3 regions of the Streptomyces sp. NBC_00986 genome follow, and region 2 is predicted to be linked to each of the others. Evidence: riboswitches for the same ligand, from Rfam matches in the RefSeq annotation. Region 2 holds a riboswitch; each other region holds the start of a gene.

Region 1 (5,753 bases), 6.1 Mb from region 2:
ATCGCCAGGGTCACGGCCGGCAGCACCAGCCCCCGCAGCCCGTCGTTGCCGAACGCGGGAAACCAGTGCAACCGGAAGGAGAACATCTCGACGAGCAGCAGACCGATCCAGAACGTCGGTACCGATACTCCCAACGGCGGCAATGACAGCAGCAGTTGGCGCAGCCAGCGCAGTGACGTGTAGGTCGCCAGCACCGCCAGACCGCCGCCGCCGACTACCGCGAGCAGTAGTGCGGCACCGGTCAACTGGAGGGTCTGGGGCAGGGCGTCGGCCAGTGTCGAGGTCACCGGCCGGCCGGTGGAGACCGCGTCGCCGAAGTCACCGCGGACCGCCCTGCCGAGATAGTCGGCGTACTGCACCAGGATCGGCTTGTCGAAGCCGTACTCGTGCCGCAGTGCGGCGAGTTGGGCCGGGTCGACCTGACCGGAGTCCATTCCGGCACCGGCCATCGCGGTGACCGGATCGCCGGGCAGGAAATCGAGGATCAGGAAGGACACCGTGTAGGCCGCCCACAGCACCCCGACGGCCTGGGCGAGTCGCTTGATCACATAGCGGCGCATGCGTCAGCCGATCCAGGTGTCGTGGAGCTGGATCCGGCTGGAGGCGTCGAAGTTCAGACCGTGGACCTTCGCCGCCACGCCGATCTGGGTCTGGAGTTCGACCACCGGTGCGTAGTAGGCGTTCTGTACGAGCAACTCCTGTGCCTGCTTGACCAGTTCGCCGCGCTTCGTGGTGTTCGTGGTTGCCGCCTGCCCGGTCAGTGAGGTGTCCAGCGGGGTCACCGGAAGGCGGTAGAAGTTGGCCAGCTCGGTGGAGAAGGAACTGCGCAGGATGTCCGGGTCGGCCCGGGTCACGTTGCTCCACGCCGCGTCGTAGTCACCCGACTGAAGCGTCGGGGCGAGCTGGGTGACCTGGAGCTGCTTGAGCGTCAGGCCGACTCCGACAGCCTTGAGTTGCTGCTGGATCAGCTCCAACGCGGGCTGGTTGGTCGCCGAGTTGGGGATCCAGTCGACCGTCAGGCTGAGCTTCTTGCCGTCCTTCGCGCGGATGCCGTCGCTGCCGGTCTGCCAACCGGCCGCGTCCAGAAGGGACTTCGCCTTGGCCGCGTCGGTCGTCAGGTCCGCGGAGAGGTTCGCGTAGTCGGGTGTGGTGTGCGCCAGGACGCTGGTCGCGGGCCGGGTCCCGGTCGGGAACACGGTGTCGGCGATCTGCTTGCGGTCGATGGCGAACCCGATGGCCTGGCGCACCCGCGCGTCCTTCAGGACCGGCCGTGCGTTGTTGAAGGCGAGGCCGAACACCACGCCGGGGTTGGCGCGTCGCTGAAGGGTGACCTGGCCGCCCTTGAGGGCCGCCTCGTTGGCCCTGCCGACGCTGCTGATCGCGTCCACCTGCCCGGACTGGAGACTGCCGGCCCGCACCCCCGCCTCGGGCACGACCTTGAAGACCACCTTGTCCAGGTAGGCCTCGCCGCTCTTGTGCCACAGCGAGGAACCCCAGGCGTACCCGGTCCGCTTGGCCAGCGTGATCGACTGGTTCTGCACGTACTGCTTCAGCACGAAGGGCCCGGAGCCGACCACTCCCTGGCTGCACTTCTGCTGAGGGGTCTTCTTCACGCTCGCCGAGGACTCGATGCCCAGCGAATGTGTCGAAGTGGCCTGCAGGAACTGGGCGTTGGGCTGTTGGAAGGTCACCTTGACGGTGAGCGGGTCGACCACGGTGGTGCTCTTGACGCCGCTCAGATAGCCCTCGGCGAGGGTTCCCAGTGCGCCGAGCTTCGGCACCGCGTCGAAGTTGTCCTTGACCACCTGGGCGGTCAGCTTCGATCCGTCGCTGAAGGTCACACCCGATCTGAGGTGGAAGGTGAACGTCGTCGCGTCGGAGCTGATGTCCCAGCTCTTCGCCAGCCAGGGCACGATCTTGCCGGTCGCGGGGTCCTGGTCGGTGAGGGAGTCCACGACCTGACGTACCGAGTAGATGGTGTCGTTGCTGGCCACCTGCTGCGGATCCACGCAGCCGGCGTCGGAACCCACCGCGAAGGTCAGGGTGCCACCGGACCTGGCCGGGCCGCTGCCGCTGTCCGAGCCGTCGCTGCCGCCGGACCCGCAGGCGGTGAGCAGGACGCTGGTGGTCAGGAGGGCGGTCAGGGCCGTCCATCGGGTGGGGCGGATGTCCGGATGTGCTCTCACGGAGGGTGCTCCTACTCGTGTCACTACGCATGGGTGCCCCGCGGATCACGGCTGCGCGCGCGGGCGTGCCGCTCCGGTCGGCGCAACGCCGAGGACGGGCAGTGCAGTTGGGGGAGTCAGGCGGGAAGGGGGGCGCGGCGGCTGCGGACGCCGTCCGTGAACTCGGACAGGACCGCGAGAGGCTGCGGGAGAACGCCTACGGGCCGCGACGGACGTCAGACGGACGTGGTCAAGGCGGTCAGGCGCGACACAGACAGCTGGTGAAGCGCTGCAGGTCGATGTGGCGGCGGCGCGAGAACCGGGAGAACACGGTCGCGGCCGTCAGGGAGACGATGGAGACACTCGGGTCACTGCTGTGTCGCAAGACCGTCCTCCACATCTCCGGCCCCGGCCAAGGGCCCCACGCTTGCAGGGATCGTCGGTGATCCTGCCGGGCTTTCACCTGGAGCACCCCACCGCGTCGGAGGGTTGCCGGTCAGCAAGCCAGGGCTTGACGCTGACACTCGATGCCGGTCGTGATCGTACGGAGCGACTTCGTCGTACGTCAATGGCGGGTGCGGGCAGGCGAGCGACATCGACCGGACACTCCGCGCGGGCTTGATCTTGACGTGCGCGTCAACCTTTACCGTCGACGGGCGCCGCACAAGCTGTGCCGCGCCCCGGTAACCCGTCAGGAGCCCGCAGGTGTCACCGTCGAACATCCCCGCCACGCATCGCGAGGTCCGTCTCGCCTCCCGTCCCCAAGGCGCCCTGGAAACCGCCCACTTCACCGTGGCGGAGGTCCCCGTCCCGGAGCCCCGACCCGGGCAGGTGCTGGTCCGCAACCGCCTGATGAGCGTCGCGGCGTCACTGCGCACCCTGATGGGGGGATCCGCCGGGCTGCCGATGCCGCCGTTCGAGGTCGGCGGGGCGTTGTCGGCTCCGGCCGTCGGCGAGGTGGTGACGGCCCCCGAGGGAGGGAGCCTGCGCCCCGGTGATCTGGTGTCGCACCGGGCGGGGTTCCGCGAGTACGCCGTGGTGGAGACCGACGCGGTGCAACCCGTGGACCTGACGGTCCTGCCGGACCCGGTGGCGTACCTCTCGCAGGGGCAGTCGGCCTGGCTCGGTGTCGTTCGGGGAGCCGAAGTGCGCGACGGAGACACGGTGTTCGTCTCCGGCGCGGCAGGCGGACTCGGCACCCTGGCGGGGCAGTTCGCCCGGCAGCGCGGAGCCGGCCGGGTCATCGGCAGCACCAGTTCCCAGCGCAAGGCCGACTACCTGATCGAGACACTGGGCTACGACGCGGTCGTGCTGCGCGGAGCCGAACCGATCGAGGAACAGCTGGGCAAAGCAGCCCCGGACGGCATCGACGCCGTCGTGGACACCGTCGGCGGGGAGCAGTTGCAGGCCGCGCTGGCCCTGGCCCGCCCCGGCGCGCGGGTGGGGCTGATCGGAGCGCTCTCCGCGCAGGCATCGGGTGAGATCACGGCACCCGTCGAGATCGACACCTACTCGCTCATCGTGCGGGGCATCCAGCTCCGCGGCATCAGCGGCGCGCGCGAGCGGGACGCGCTGACGGAATACCCGGAGACGTTCGGCCGTTGGCTCCGCGAGGGCTCGGTCACCGTCCCGCACACCCGCCTGTCCGGAATCGACCAGGCGCCCCGCGCCCTGATCGAACTGCTCGAAGGACACCACATCGGCACGGTGGTCGTGGAGTTGTAGTCGCCGGCCGCCCAACTCCTGGAGGACTGATGCGCATCGGCGACGCGGCGGCGGCCCTGGGCGTCACCACCCGCACCCTGCGCTACTACGAGCAGCGTGGCCTGGTCACGGCACGGCGTACGGCGTCGGGACAGCGGGAGTACGGCGAGGAGGACGTACGCCGACTGCACGCCGTCCGCGAGCTGTTGGACTCCGGCCTCACCATCGGCGATGTGCGTCTCCTCATCGACATCCTCGACGCGCTGCCCGACCGCCCCAAGGCGCCACCGGTCCGCACGGGGCCCTACTCGGACACCTGCGTCGTCCCGCAGGTGGCCATCCGGCGACTGGCCGAACTCGACGCCCGTATCCGTGGGTTGACGGAGCTGCGCGACCGCCTCGCCGACGGGCTCGACCTGCGGTTCGGCGTCCTGGTCGGCGAACTCGTCGGCCTCGACGCCCCCTTGAGCGATGCTCCCGCCGGTTCCTGACACCGTCGGCGCCGAAGGTCCGCACAGGGGCGGGCTTGCAGCGCCGTGCGGCGTCGGGGGATCATGCGGTGGCCCGACAGGCGTCGGACACGAGACCGAAGCGCCTGCGCGCCGCGGCACCGTCCGGTGCCGACGTCAGGACCGAGGGGAGTCACGGTGAGGACATCGCCTTTCGGGCCGGTCCGTATCGCGGCTCTGCTCCCGGTCCGCACGAAGCGTCGGCACGTCGACCTGTGCCTCACCCACACCGCGCTCTGTCGCTGACCGGTTCGACCGGCTCTCTCACGGCGGGCCCGCGTCTCTCGCGTGTCCGACCGCTACCGACCCTCGCGTGTCCGGGCGTCGACCCGCACCCGGGGAACTCCGTCACCCCACAACGCCACCGGCCGCGACGACACCGGCATCGGTGGGACGAGAATGGACGAGTCATGAGCGCGAAGCAGCCCCGGACGCTGAAGACCGTCACCGGAGCCGGCGGCACCTCGGAGACCTACGACCTGGTGGTCGATCCCACCCGGTCCACCCTGGACACCGCCGTCCGGGTCGCGAAGCTCGCCGAAGCGGCCAAGATCGACGCACTGTTCACCGCCGATCTGCTCAGCTTCGACGCCCAGGGCGCGATCGGCTCGCAGGAGCCGCTGGTCTTCGTGTCCGCCCTGAGCCAGGTCACCTCGCGGATCGGTCTGATCGCCACGGTCTCCACGACCTTCCACCACCCGTACAACCTGGCCCGGCTGTTCGGCACTCTCGATCACGTCAGCAACGGCCGGGCCGCCTGGAACCTGGTGACCTCCTCGATCGGCGAGGAGAACTTCGGCCCCGGCGACCTGCCCAGCCCCGAGGAACGCTACGCGCGCGCCGCCGAGACGCTGGAGGTGGTCAACGCGCTGTGGGACAGCTGGGAGCCCGGTGCGCTGACCGTCGGGGCGGACGGCCACGCGGTGCTGCACCGGGACCGGGTGCACCCGATCCACCACTCCGGGAAGTTCTTCGACGTGGCCGGCCCGCTGAACATCCCGCCGCTGCCGCAGCGCCGCCCGGTGCAGATCCAGGCCGGGCAGTCGGAGGCCGGTACGGCACTGGGCGCCCGCTACGCGGAGATCGTCTTCACCTCGCTCCCGACCCTCGACTACGCGCTGGACTTCACCCGGAAGATCCGTGCCCAGGCCAGGGAGTTGGGAAGGGCCGAAGGACTGCCGCTGATCTTCAGCTCCTTCCACGCCACCTACGGCGCCACCGAGGAGGAGGCCCAGCGGCTCGTCCGCGAGCGGCGTGAATCGATCGACTTCGACCGCGGCCGGGCCCAGGTGGCCGACATGCTCGGCGGCGGAGTCGACCTGTCGGAGGTACCGCTCGACTCGACGCTGCCGGAGAGCCTGCTGCCCGACGTCAC
Region 2 (5,753 bases):
CTCGTCCTTGGTGATGACGACCTTGCGGGCGCGGCCGAGGAGATCCACGGTCGCGTTCTCCAGCTTGAGGCCGACCTCCTCGGAGATGACCTCGCCGCCCGTGAGGATGGCGATGTCGCCGAGCATGGCCTTTCGACGGTCACCGAAGCCCGGAGCCTTGACGGCGACGGACTTGAAGGTGCCGCGGATCTTGTTGACGACCAGCGTGGACAGGGCCTCGCCCTCGACGTCCTCGGCGATGATCAGCAGCGGCTTGCCCGACTGCATGACCTTCTCCAGGAGCGGGAGCAGGTCCTTGACGTTGGCGATCTTCGAGTTGGCGATCAGGATGTACGGGTCGTCGAGGACGGCCTCCATACGCTCCATGTCGGTGGCGAAGTACGCCGAGATGTAGCCCTTGTCGAAGCGCATACCCTCGGTGAGCTCGAGCTCGAGCCCGAAGGTCTGGGACTCCTCGACGGTGATGACGCCTTCCTTGCCGACCTTGTCCATCGCCTCGGCGATGAGCTCGCCGATCTGGGTGTCGGCGGCGGAGATGGAGGCCGTGGAAGCGATCTGCTCCTTGGTCTCCACGTCCTTGGCCTGCTCCAGCAGGGCACCGGAGACGGCCTCGACGGCCTTCTCGATACCGCGCTTGAGGGCCATCGGGTTGGCGCCCGCGGCTACGTTGCGCAGACCCTCCTTGACGAGGGCCTGGGCGAGGACGGTCGCGGTGGTCGTACCGTCACCGGCGACGTCGTCCGTCTTCTTGGCGACTTCCTTGACCAGCTCTGCGCCGATCTTCTCGTACGGGTCCTCGAGCTCGATCTCCTTGGCGATGGAAACACCATCGTTGGTGATCGTGGGGGCGCCCCACTTCTTCTCGAGGACGACGTTGCGGCCCTTGGGGCCAAGGGTGACCTTGACGGCGTCGGCGAGCTGGTTCATCCCGCGCTCGAGACCGCGCCGTGCCTCCTCGTCGAACGCGATGATCTTGGCCATGTGAAGTGGTCCTCCCGGACTGGGGTGGATTGCTCCGGACCGCGCTGGCGCCCGCGACGGACGGCCTGCCTGCCCCGTGGTTCCTTGCACCACCTGGCCTGCGGGCCTCACCGACCCGGTCCTTCGTTATCACTCTCACCTTCAGAGTGCTAACGCCAATGATTAGCACTCGGCATGGTCGAGTGCAAGCGGCTCCCAGGTTCTGGGCCCCTCCTTCGCGGGGCGCGCGAGGTGCGCACGGGGCATGCCGAAGGGCCCGTACCCCAGGAGGTGACCCCCCAGGAGTACGAGCCCTTCGGTGAGGAACGAAGAACGTCGCTGCTGTTCGTCGGCGCGTGCTTCAGCCGGTCGCGAGCCGGACCATGTCCGCCTGCGGCCCCTTCTGACCCTGCGAGATCTCGAAATCGACCCGCTGACCCTCTTCCAGGGTGCGGTAGCCGTCCATCTGAATCGCGCTGTAGTGGACGAAAACATCCGCACCACCGTCGACCGCGATGAAGCCGTACCCCTTCTCCGCGTTGAACCATTTGACGGTGCCCTGAGCCATGCCTAACTCCCCTATTACTGGCCCTTGCACGGACCCGCACTTCGCGGATCCGGGTCAGACCTCACCCCCCACAGGATTGGGGGCGTGCGCCGGAACGCGTCGACCGCGGCCGAATGTATCCGTCCAACTGCCGTCTGCAACAGGTCAATCCGACGAGAATTCCGGGCAGGACCGGTCGGGAATATACGGAGAATTCGTCCGACTTCAGGGCAAGTCGGGCCCGATAAAGGGAACATAACGCGCAAAAGGAATGCACACTTTGGCTACTTCTCATCGCACGCGGAGCGGGTACTCATATGCGTCCGGCATGCGGAGTGGAGCGGGTTCCCCAACTGTACCCCGCTCAACCCTACAGAATTGCCCCCTCCGCTTCTCTCACGGAGGGGGCAATTCGATGAACTCTTGGTAATCGGCGTTACCGAGGGTAATTATCAGCCGCCGGCGACGGCCGGAATGATCGAGACGCCGGCCCCGTCCGGAGTGGCCGTCTCCAGCCCCTGCTCGAACCGCACATCGTCATCATTCACGTACACGTTGACGAACCGCCGCAACTTGCCCTGATCGTCCAGGACCCGGGCGGAGATCCCGGTGTGGTTCTTCTCCAGGTCGCTGATGACCTCGGCGAGGGTCGCACCCTCAGCGGTGACTTCGGCCTGCCCGCCGGTGTACGTGCGCAGGATGGTGGGGATACGGACGGAAACGCTCATGCTCAGGACCTCCGGTCAGGTACGGCTTTTGTCTTTTAGGGGCGCGGGGAACTGCGCGACCAGCCCCCACGGGCCCGCAGACGAAGAACGACGCTAGGACGCAAGCCCAGCTTCCCTGAACGACTCAAGACTCGGCCGGATCGTCGCGGTGAGCCCCGTACCGGCAACCGCATCCAACGTCTTGAGACCGTCGCCCGTGTTGAGGACCACCGTCGTCAGGGTCGGATCCAACAGCCCGTTCTCGATCAGCTTCTTCGCCACACCCACGGTCACCCCACCCGCGGTCTCCGCAAAGATCCCCTCGGTCCGCGCAAGCAACTTGATCGCGTCGACGACCTGCTCATCGTTGACGTCCTCGACAGCCCCACCGGTCCGCCGAGCGATGTCGAGCACGTAGGGCCCGTCCGCCGGGTTCCCGATCGCCAGCGACTTCGCGATCGTGTTCGGCTTCTGCGGCCGTACGACGTCGTGCCCGGCCTTGTAGGCGACGGAGACCGGCGAACACCCTTCCGCCTGCGCCCCGAAGATCTTGTACGGCTTGTCCTCGACGAGCCCGAGCTTGATCAGCTCCTGGAGCCCCTTGTCGATCTTCGTGAGCTGCGACCCGGAGGCGATCGGCACGACGAGCTGGTCCGGAAGCCTCCACCCCAGCTGCTCGCAGATCTCGTAGGCGAGGGTCTTGGAGCCCTCCGCGTAGTACGGCCGGAGGTTGACGTTGACGAACCCCCAGCCCTCGCCCGCCGGGTCACCGATCAGCTCGGAGCAGAAGCGGTTCACGTCGTCGTAGTTGCCCTCGATGCCGACGAGCTCGCCGCCGTAGATCGCGGCCATGACGACCTTGCCCTGCTCCAGGTCGTGCGGGATGAACACGCAGGAGCGGAAGCCGGCCCGCGCGGCGGCGGCACCGACCGCGCCCGCGAGGTTGCCGGTGGAGGAGCAGGAGAGGGTGGTGAAGTTGAACGCGCGGGCGGCCTCGATGGCCTGGGCCACGACGCGGTCCTTGAAGGAGTGCGTCGGGTTGCCGGAGTCGTCCTTGACGAACAACTTGCCCGCGTCGACGCCCAGTTCGCGGGCGAGGTTGTCGGCCTGGACGAGCTTGGTCCAGCCGGGGTTGATGTTCGGCTTGTCGGCCACGTCGGCGGGGACGGGCAGCAGGGGCGCGTACCGCCAGATGTTCGCGGGGCCCGCTTCGATCTGCTTGCGGAGCTCTTCGGTGTCGTAGGCCGAGAAGTCGTAGGCGATCTCCAGCGGGCCGAAACACTCCTCGCAGGCGAAGACCGGACCGAGCGGGACGCGGTGGCCGCACTCGCGGCAGGACAGCGCGGCGGCGGGGCCGAGATCGACGGAGTCGGCGGAGTTCGCGGAGTTCGTGGTGCTTGCAACAGTCTGCGCAGCCATGGAGGCGAGGCCCTTTCCTCATCTTCCTCACGACGCATTTCGCCATGAGACGGATTTGGCACCTTCCCGAGCCGGGAGCCTCGCCACATCAACGTGACAAGACCGGCTGGAGGGTTGCCGGGGCTTCAACGGGCCGTATCCCTCTGCCCCTCTGGATGAGCGGTGTTCAGTTGTGTATGCGGTTGTGTCACTTGCGTGAGCGTTGACGGCCCCCGACATGCGATGGTCATCAGCGTTGTTCAAGACTGTAACCGAAGGCCAGGACAGTTGAGTGAGCCGTCCGAACCGCGAGACGGATCACCTACACAGGGTGATCGCCTCTCGCCGAGAGAACGCAGAGGAGCCGCGCAACGTGCTGAAGGAAGTCGAGCACTGGCTGAGCACCCGCTCCTGGTCCATGACCGACCGGCCGCTCCACAAGATCCTGGCCGCGAAGCACCGCACGGGCCAGTCGGTCTCCGTCGTGCTGCCCGCGCTGAACGAGGAAGCGACGGTCGGCGAGATCGTCGCGATCATCCGTCACGACCTCATGCAGCAGGTCCCGCTCGTCGACGAGATCGTCGTCGTCGACTCCGGGTCCACCGACCGCACCTCCGAGGTGGCCGCCGCGGCGGGCGCCCGGGTCGTGCACCGTGACGACATCCTGCCCCGCATCCCCGCCGTGCCCGGCAAGGGCGAGGTGCTGTGGCGCTCGCTGCTGGTGACGAGCGGCGACATCGTCGCGTTCATCGACGCGGACCTGAAGGAGTTCTCCTCGGACTTCGTCACCGGGATCGTGGGCCCGCTGCTCACCGACCCCGGGGTCGACCTCGTCAAGGCGATGTACGACCGCCCGCTCGGCGGCGCGGCCGGACAGGGCGGACGCGTCACCGAGCTGATGGCCCGCCCGCTGCTGAACATGCACTGGCCGCAGCTGGCCGGTTTCGTGCAGCCGCTCGGCGGCGAGTACGCGGCCCGCCGCTCGCTGCTGGAGCAGTTGCCGTTCCCGGTCGGCTACGGCGTCGAACTGGGCATGCTGGTCGACGCGCTGCACCTGGTGGGCCTCGACGCCCTCGCCCAGGTCGACGTCGGGGTGCGCAAGCACCGCCACCAGGACGGGCAGGCCCTGGGCCGGATGGCCGCGCAGATCTACCGCACGGCTCAGCTGCGGCTGGCCCGAGGGCATCTGATCCGGCCGTCGCTCACCCAGTTCGAGCGAGGTCCGGACGGCTTCGAGCCGCGCACGTACTCCGTGGACACGGAGGAACGCCCGCCGATGGCGGACATCACCGAGTACCAGTCACGCAAGGTCGCATAACCGCACGGTTACAGACGCTCACGGACGGTCGTATACGGACTCGTACAGTCCGCCGACGGCCGTCCGTACGTTTGAGCGTTTCCGGGCCGGGCTAGGTTGTGCCGTATGGCTTCTACGTCGTCCCCCTCGCCCGCGTCCGGTGCCGCTCAGGTGCTCGTCGCGTCCAATCGCGGCCCGGTTTCGTACGAGGTGGGCGACGACGGTTCGCTGCGCGCCAAGCGAGGTGGCGGCGGGCTGGTGTCCGGACTGTCGGCGATCGGCCCGGACGCGGGTGCGCTGTGGGTGTGCTCGGCACTGTCCGACGGCGACCGCGAGGCCGTGCGGCGCGGGGTCGGCGAGGACGGCGTGCGGATGCTGGACATCCCGGCGGACGTGCACGCCGACGCGTACAACGGCATCGCCAACTCCGTGCTGTGGTTCGTCCACCACATGCTGTACCAGACCCCGCTGGAGCCGGTCTTCGACGCGGAGTTCCGGCGCCAGTGGGCGTCGTACGAGGCCTACAACCGGGCGTTCGCCCAGGCCCTGGCGGAGGAGGCGGCCGAGGGTGCCGTCGCGATCGTGCAGGACTACCACCTGTGCCTGGTGCCGGGGATGCTGCGGGAGTTGCGGCCGGACCTGCGGATCGGCCACTTCTCGCACACGCCGTGGGCGCCGGTGGACTACTTCCGGATGCTGCCGGACGACATCCGCGAGCAACTGCTCACCGGCATGCTCGGCGCGGACCGCCTCGGCTTCCTCACCCACCGCTGGGCGGACGCGTTCACGGCCTGCTGTACGGAGTTCACGGGCGGCCCGGGTGACACCCGGATCGGCGTCCACG
Region 3 (5,753 bases), 1.8 Mb from region 2:
CCCGTTACGTCATGCTCTGTAGCCATGATCAGCAACTGGGGCTCGGCCCTCGGCAGGACGTTCCGCGGCACCTCGGCGCCCCTGACATACGCCCTGATCGGCCTGTGCTGCCTGATCTTCGTCCTCGGCCCGGCCTCGGGTTTCGTCCCGTCCTACGGCACCGGGGACGCGCTGCTCGCCGCCCAGCGGGCGTACTTCCGCCGCTGGGGGGTGGTTCCGGCCGACCTGTTCGGCCATCCGGCCCGGGAGGCCCTGACCCCGATCACGGCCCTCTTCATCCACGGCAGCTGGATCCATCTCCTCGGCAACATGCTCTTCCTCTACGTCTTCGGAGCGATGACCGAGGAACGGCTGGGCCGTGTGGAGTTCACCCTGTTCTACCTGGTCTGCGGTTACCTGGCGCTGCTGGGCTACGCGGTGGCCAACGCCGACTCCGAGCAGTCGCTGGTCGGCGCGTCCGGGGCGATCTCGGCGGTCCTCGGGGCGTTCCTGTACTTGTTCCCCCGGGCCCGCGTGACGAGTCTCCTCCCCTTCCTCTTCTTCCTGCCGCTGCGGTTCCCGGCCTGGGTCGTCCTGCCGTTCTGGGCGGCCCTCCAGTGGCTCGCGGCGGGCCAGGCGGCGCAGGGGCCGGGGGTGGCGTACCTCGCCCACCTGGTGGGCTTCACGCTGGGGTTCGGCTACGCGTGGGTGAGATTCGGTCGTACCACTAGAGTTGGGGCCGCCCCAGTAACGGTCCCCGAGGGAGAGAACCAGCCGTGATCACCGCGATCGTCCTCATCAAGACCAGCGTGGACCGGATTCCCGAGATCGCCGAGTCGATCGCCGCGCTCGAATCCGTGAGCGAGGTCTTCTCCGTCACCGGTACGTATGACTTGATCGCGATGGTGCGGGTGCGGCAGCACGAGGATCTGGCCGAGGTGATTCCTGGGCGGATCTCCAAGATCCCCGGGGTCGAGGGGACGGATACGCATGTGGCGTTCCGGACGTACTCCCAGCATGACCTGGAGGCTGCGTTCGCGATCGGGCTGGACTCCTAGCCGGCGCGCAGCCGCTTCCACAGGGTGACCAGCGCGCCCCAGTTCACGACCTCCCAGGCCGGTACCTCGGTGCGGTGCGGGTTGCCGTCTCCGTCCTTGCCCAGCAGCACAAGCCGGACGTCTCGTGGCCGCAGCCACCATGACGACGGCACGGGAAAGTCCGGCAGGTTGACGGCGGGATACGGCTCCCGCATCTCGGCCCAGCGGTACACCAGCAGCCCGCCCGGTACGAACACCCCGTGCGCGTCCGCCGTGAGCGGGCCGAAGGTGACCTGCCGGCCCTTCTCGATCCGGTCGAGCATCGCCGGTGCCTGGGCGGCGGCCACCCGCTTCCGGACGTGCTCGGCGGCGTACCGGATGCCCCGGTTCTCGAACGGCTCGGCGACCATCGGCCTCAGCTCGGTCCGCCGCTCGTCGAGCAGGAAGCCCTGTTCCGTCCCGTCGCCGAACCGCAGCAGGTGTCGATGGGCCAAGGTGTACCAAGCCCTGTCGTTCTGCTCGTTGCTGGTGACGATCACGTCGACGGTGGAGCGCCAGCGCGTCACGTCCGCCCAGCGACGGACCCGCACACCGGACCCGAGGACGAGCCCCTCCTCGTACAGGTAGACCCGCTTCCCGCCGAGGAGACGCGGCGCACGCCGCACGACCGCCTCGCCCAGCAGCTCGCCCAGGCCTTCGGCCGCCGCCGCTCCACTCACCCCAGGTGGAATCCCCACCCCTGGATGGTCACACGGCAGGCACGCAACGGCCGTCCTCCGTGCGGTAGTTCCACTTGGCGCCGTCGGTCACGAGCTCCCGTACGGCCGTGATGAAACGGTCCACGTGCTCGTCGGGAGTGCCCGCGCCGAAGCTCACGCGGATCGCGTTGAGGGACTTCTCGCCCGGCGCGGCCTCGGGGGCGCCGCACTCTCCCTGGGTCTGAGGGTCGGACCCCAGGAGGGTGCGGACGAGGGGGTGGGCGCAGAAGAGGCCGTCTCGGACTCCGATGCCGTACTCGGCGGAGAGGGCGGCGGCGAAGTGGGAGCTGTTCCAGCCGTCGACCACGAAGGAGATGACCCCGACTCGTGGGGCGTCGTCGCCGAACAGGGAGAGGACCTTGACCTCCGGGACCTCCGCCAAGCCCGCCCGTACCTTTTCGATCAGGTGCTGCTCTCGGGCCACCAGGGTGTCGAAGCCCGCCTCCGTGAGCGCCTTGCAGGCCGACGCGATGGAGTAGGCACCGATCACGTTGGGAGAGCCCGCTTCATGCCGCGCAGCGCTCTCGTGCCACTCCACGTCCACTCCCCCGTCCTCGCGCCGCGTGACCTTGCGGCTGGCGCCGCCACCCGCGAGGTAGGGGTCGGCCGCCTGGAGCCAGTCGGCGCGGCCGGCGAGGACGCCCGAGCCGAAGGGGGCGTAGAGCTTGTGGCCGGAGAAGGCGATCCAGTCGACGTCGAGGTCCTGGACGGACACCGGGTGATGCGGGGCGAGTTGGGCGGCGTCCAGGACGATACGGGCGCCGTGGGCGTGAGCCGCGGCGGCCAGTTCACGGACCGGCCACAGTTCGCCCGTGACGTTCGAAGCGCCGGTGACGCAGACCAGGGCCGGGCCCTGAGGGTCGCGGGCGGCAAGGGCCTGCTGCAGGGTGTCGACAGCCTGGCCCGGGGTGCGCGGGGCGTTGAGGTAGGTGACCCGGGCGTCCTTCCAGGGGAGCAGGGACGCGTGGTGCTCGGTCTCGAAGACGAAGACCTGGCAGTCGGCGGGGAGGGCCGCGGCGAGGAGGTTCAGGGAGTCCGTCGTGGAGCGGGTGAAGATCAGCTGGTCGTCGGGGCGGCAGTCCAGGAACTCCTCGACCGTCCTGCGTGCGTTCTCGAACAGGTCGGTGGAGAGCTGCGAGAGGTAGCCGGCGCCTCGGTGCACGCTGCCGTAGTACGGGGCGTAGGCCGCCACGTCGTCCCAGACGCGCTGGAGGGCGGGGGCGCTGGCCGCGTAGTCGAGCGCCGCGTAGGTGACTTCGCCGCCCGTGACGAGCGGGACGGTGACATCCCGGCCGAGAACGGGCAGCGGTGCACAAATGGTCTGGGTGGCGGCAACGGTGGAGACAGACATGGCGAACTCCCGTGAGAGGCAGGCGAATTCACTGCGCGAGCGGACAGGGCTTCGGCGCAGGAAAGGGTGAAGGGGGATGTGCGGAGTGGGGGCTTCGCGTCCTATCGCATTCGCTTGCTCACAGAGAGCTCCCTCGATGACCAGGACCCCTGGTGTCTTTCGAGGGGCCCGCGCTTGCCGCAGACCTCGCTGCCTACGGCCTGGTCTTCACCCGGGGCACCCCGCCACGGACGGAGGGTTGCCGGACAGTCGGCCGGGGCCTCATGACTGTCACTCATGACCTGGTCAGAAAACCTACGCGAGGTGATCGTCGTCCCGCAACCCGTGTCCGGATCGCGGGACGACGACCGCCCTACCGCTATGCGTTGCTGGCGGCCGCCCAGCGCTCCAGCGTGCGCTTCGCGGCCCCGGAGTCGATCGACTCCCGCGCCTTCTCCATCCCGGCCCTGATCCGGTCCGCCAGCGGCCCGTCCCCGGCCTCGAGCGCCACCAGGGCCGCCGCCGAGTTCAGGAGTACGGCGTCCCGTACCGGGCCCGTCTCGCCGTCCAGGAGACGGCGGGCCACGTCCGCGTTGTACTCGGGGTCGGCGCCGCGCAGGGCTTCCACGGGGACCAGTTCGAGGCCTACGTCCCGAGGGTCGAAGGCCTCCTCGGTGACCTTGCCCTCGCGGACGATCCACACCCGGGAGGTCGCCGTGGTCGTCAGCTCGTCGAGGCCGTCGTCTCCGCGGAACACCAGGGCGGAGGAGCCGCGTTCGGCCAGCACGCCCGCGATGAGCCCGGCCATGCGGGTGTCGAAGCAGCCGACCGCCGACGAGGTGACCTTGGCCGGGTTGGTGAGCGGACCGAGCAGGTTGAACGCGGTCGGCACCCCCAGGTCCCGCCGGACCGCGCCCGCGAACCGCATCGTGGGGTGGAACTTGGCCGCGAAGCAGAACGTGATCCCGGCCTCCTCCACCACCTGCGCGACCCGCTCGGGCGACAGCTCCAGGTTGATGCCGAGCCGCTCCAGCACATCGGAGGAACCACTCGCCGAGGACGAGGCGCGGTTGCCGTGCTTGACGACCTTCGCACCGGTGCCCGCGATCACGATGGCGGACATCGTCGAGATGTTGACCGTCTTGGCCCGGTCGCCGCCCGTACCGACGATGTCGACGGCCGGCCCGGGGATGTCCAGCGGCTTCGCGTGGGCGTACATCGTCTCGACGAGGCCGTTGATCTCCTCGACGGTCTCGCCCTTGGCCCGCAGCGCCACCAGGAAGCCCGCGATCTGGGCGTCGGCCGCCTCACCGCTCATGATGCGGTCCATCGCCCACGCCGTGTCGGCGGTGCTCAGGTCCTGTCCGGCCAGCAGCGCGCTCAGTACGTCGGGCCAGGAACGGGCCGCCGCGGTGTCGCCTCCAGCGGGGGTCACAGCGCTCATACGGCCGCTCCTGAGTGTCGTAGAAGGATGGTTCAAATACGCGTCCCCACCCTATCCAGGGCGGGGCACGGCGAAGGGCCCCGTCCGGTGTTCGGACGGGGCCCTTCGACTGTGGCGTGGCGACGCCTCAGCGATCAGTGGTGGCCGTGGCCGCTCGTGATCTCCTTGTACTCCTCGACGGTGGGCTTGGGGATCTGGGACTCCTCGCCGTAGTACGCCTCGCTCAGCTTGGCGCGCAGCTTCTCGGAGCCCTTCACCTTGCGCTCGACACCGTTCTCGTCGACGGTCGCCCCGATCGCGGCCGGCACGTACTGCTCGTGCGCGGTGAGCGTGTGCAGCGCGTCCTGGCTGAGCGGCTCGTGGATCTCGACGAACTCACCGTGCGGCAGGCGCTTGATGATGCCCGACTCGCGGCCGTGCAGCACCTTGTCCCGGTCGCGGCGCTGGAGGCCGAGGCAGACCCGCTTGGTGGCGATGAAGACCAGCACCGGCACCACGAAGAAGCCGACGCGCACAGCCCAGGTGATCGAGTTGATCGACAGATGGAAGTGCGTGGCCCAGATGTCGTTGCCGCCACCGACGAGCAGGACGAAGTACCACGAGATCCACGCGGCACCGAAGGCCGTGCGGGTCGGGACGTTGCGCGGGCGGTCCAGGATGTGGTGCTCGCGCTTGTCGCCGGTGACCCAGGCCTCGATGAACGGGTAGACCGCGATCGCGACCAGGACCAGCGGGAAGATGATCAGCGGGATGAACACGCCCAGGACGAGCGTGTGACCCCAGAAGTTGATCTCCCAGCCCGGCATGAAGCGGATCAGGCCCTCGGAGAAGCCCATGTACCAGTCGGGCTGAGCGCCCGTGGACACCATGTCCGGACGGTACGGGCCCATGGCCCAGATCGGGTTGATCGAGGCGATCGCCGCGACGGCCGCGATGACACCGAAGACCAGGAAGAAGAAGCCTCCGGCCTTGGCCATGTAGACCGGCAGCAGCGGCATGCCGACGACGTTGTTGTTCGTCTTTCCGGGGCCCGCGAACTGCGTGTGCTTGTGGTAGAAGACCAGGATCAGGTGGCCGACCACCAGGCCGAGCATGATGCCCGGCAGCAGCAGGATGTGGATCGAGTAGAACCGTGCGACGAAGTCGCCGCCCGGGAACTCGCCGCCGAAGAGGAAGAACGACAGGTACGTGCCGACGATCGGCAC

Evidence for each region. Region 2 has a riboswitch for S-adenosylmethionine ahead of thrC (threonine synthase). Riboswitches for the same ligand answer to the same signal wherever they lie in the genome.
Region 1: linked by a shared signal. The riboswitch ahead of OG504_RS02195 (putative leader peptide) and the one ahead of thrC (threonine synthase) in region 2 are both predicted to bind S-adenosylmethionine.
Region 3: linked by a shared signal. The riboswitch ahead of OG504_RS37985 (aminotransferase class V-fold PLP-dependent enzyme) and the one ahead of thrC (threonine synthase) in region 2 are both predicted to bind S-adenosylmethionine.

Annotation. Positions count from the first base shown of each region.
Region 1 is NZ_CP108733.1:524,988-530,740, reverse strand. It holds gene OG504_RS02205 (ABC transporter permease) at 1-560, opposite strand, end outside; gene OG504_RS02200 (ABC transporter substrate-binding protein) at 564-2,186, opposite strand; gene OG504_RS02195 (putative leader peptide) at 2,425-2,550, opposite strand; SAM riboswitch class IV at 2,584-2,697, opposite strand; gene OG504_RS02190 (MDR family NADP-dependent oxidoreductase) at 2,871-3,890, shown strand; gene OG504_RS02185 (MerR family transcriptional regulator) at 3,920-4,360, shown strand; gene OG504_RS02180 (NtaA/DmoA family FMN-dependent monooxygenase) at 4,789-5,753, shown strand, end outside.
Region 2 is NZ_CP108733.1:6,649,405-6,655,157, reverse strand. It holds gene groL (chaperonin GroEL) at 1-981, opposite strand, end outside; gene OG504_RS29800 (cold-shock protein) at 1,322-1,528, opposite strand; gene OG504_RS29795 (MoaD/ThiS family protein) at 1,960-2,235, opposite strand; gene thrC (threonine synthase) at 2,329-3,633, opposite strand; SAM riboswitch class I at 3,649-3,795, opposite strand; gene OG504_RS29785 (glucosyl-3-phosphoglycerate synthase) at 3,986-4,930, shown strand; gene OG504_RS29780 (trehalose-6-phosphate synthase) at 5,036-5,753, shown strand, end outside.
Region 3 is NZ_CP108733.1:8,484,608-8,490,360, reverse strand. It holds gene OG504_RS38000 (rhomboid family intramembrane serine protease) at 25-759, shown strand; gene OG504_RS37995 (Lrp/AsnC family transcriptional regulator) at 756-1,037, shown strand; gene OG504_RS37990 (hypothetical protein) at 1,034-1,753, opposite strand; gene OG504_RS37985 (aminotransferase class V-fold PLP-dependent enzyme) at 1,764-3,125, opposite strand; SAM riboswitch class IV at 3,291-3,407, opposite strand; gene trpD (anthranilate phosphoribosyltransferase) at 3,484-4,548, opposite strand; gene OG504_RS37975 (cytochrome bc complex cytochrome b subunit) at 4,683-5,753, opposite strand, start outside.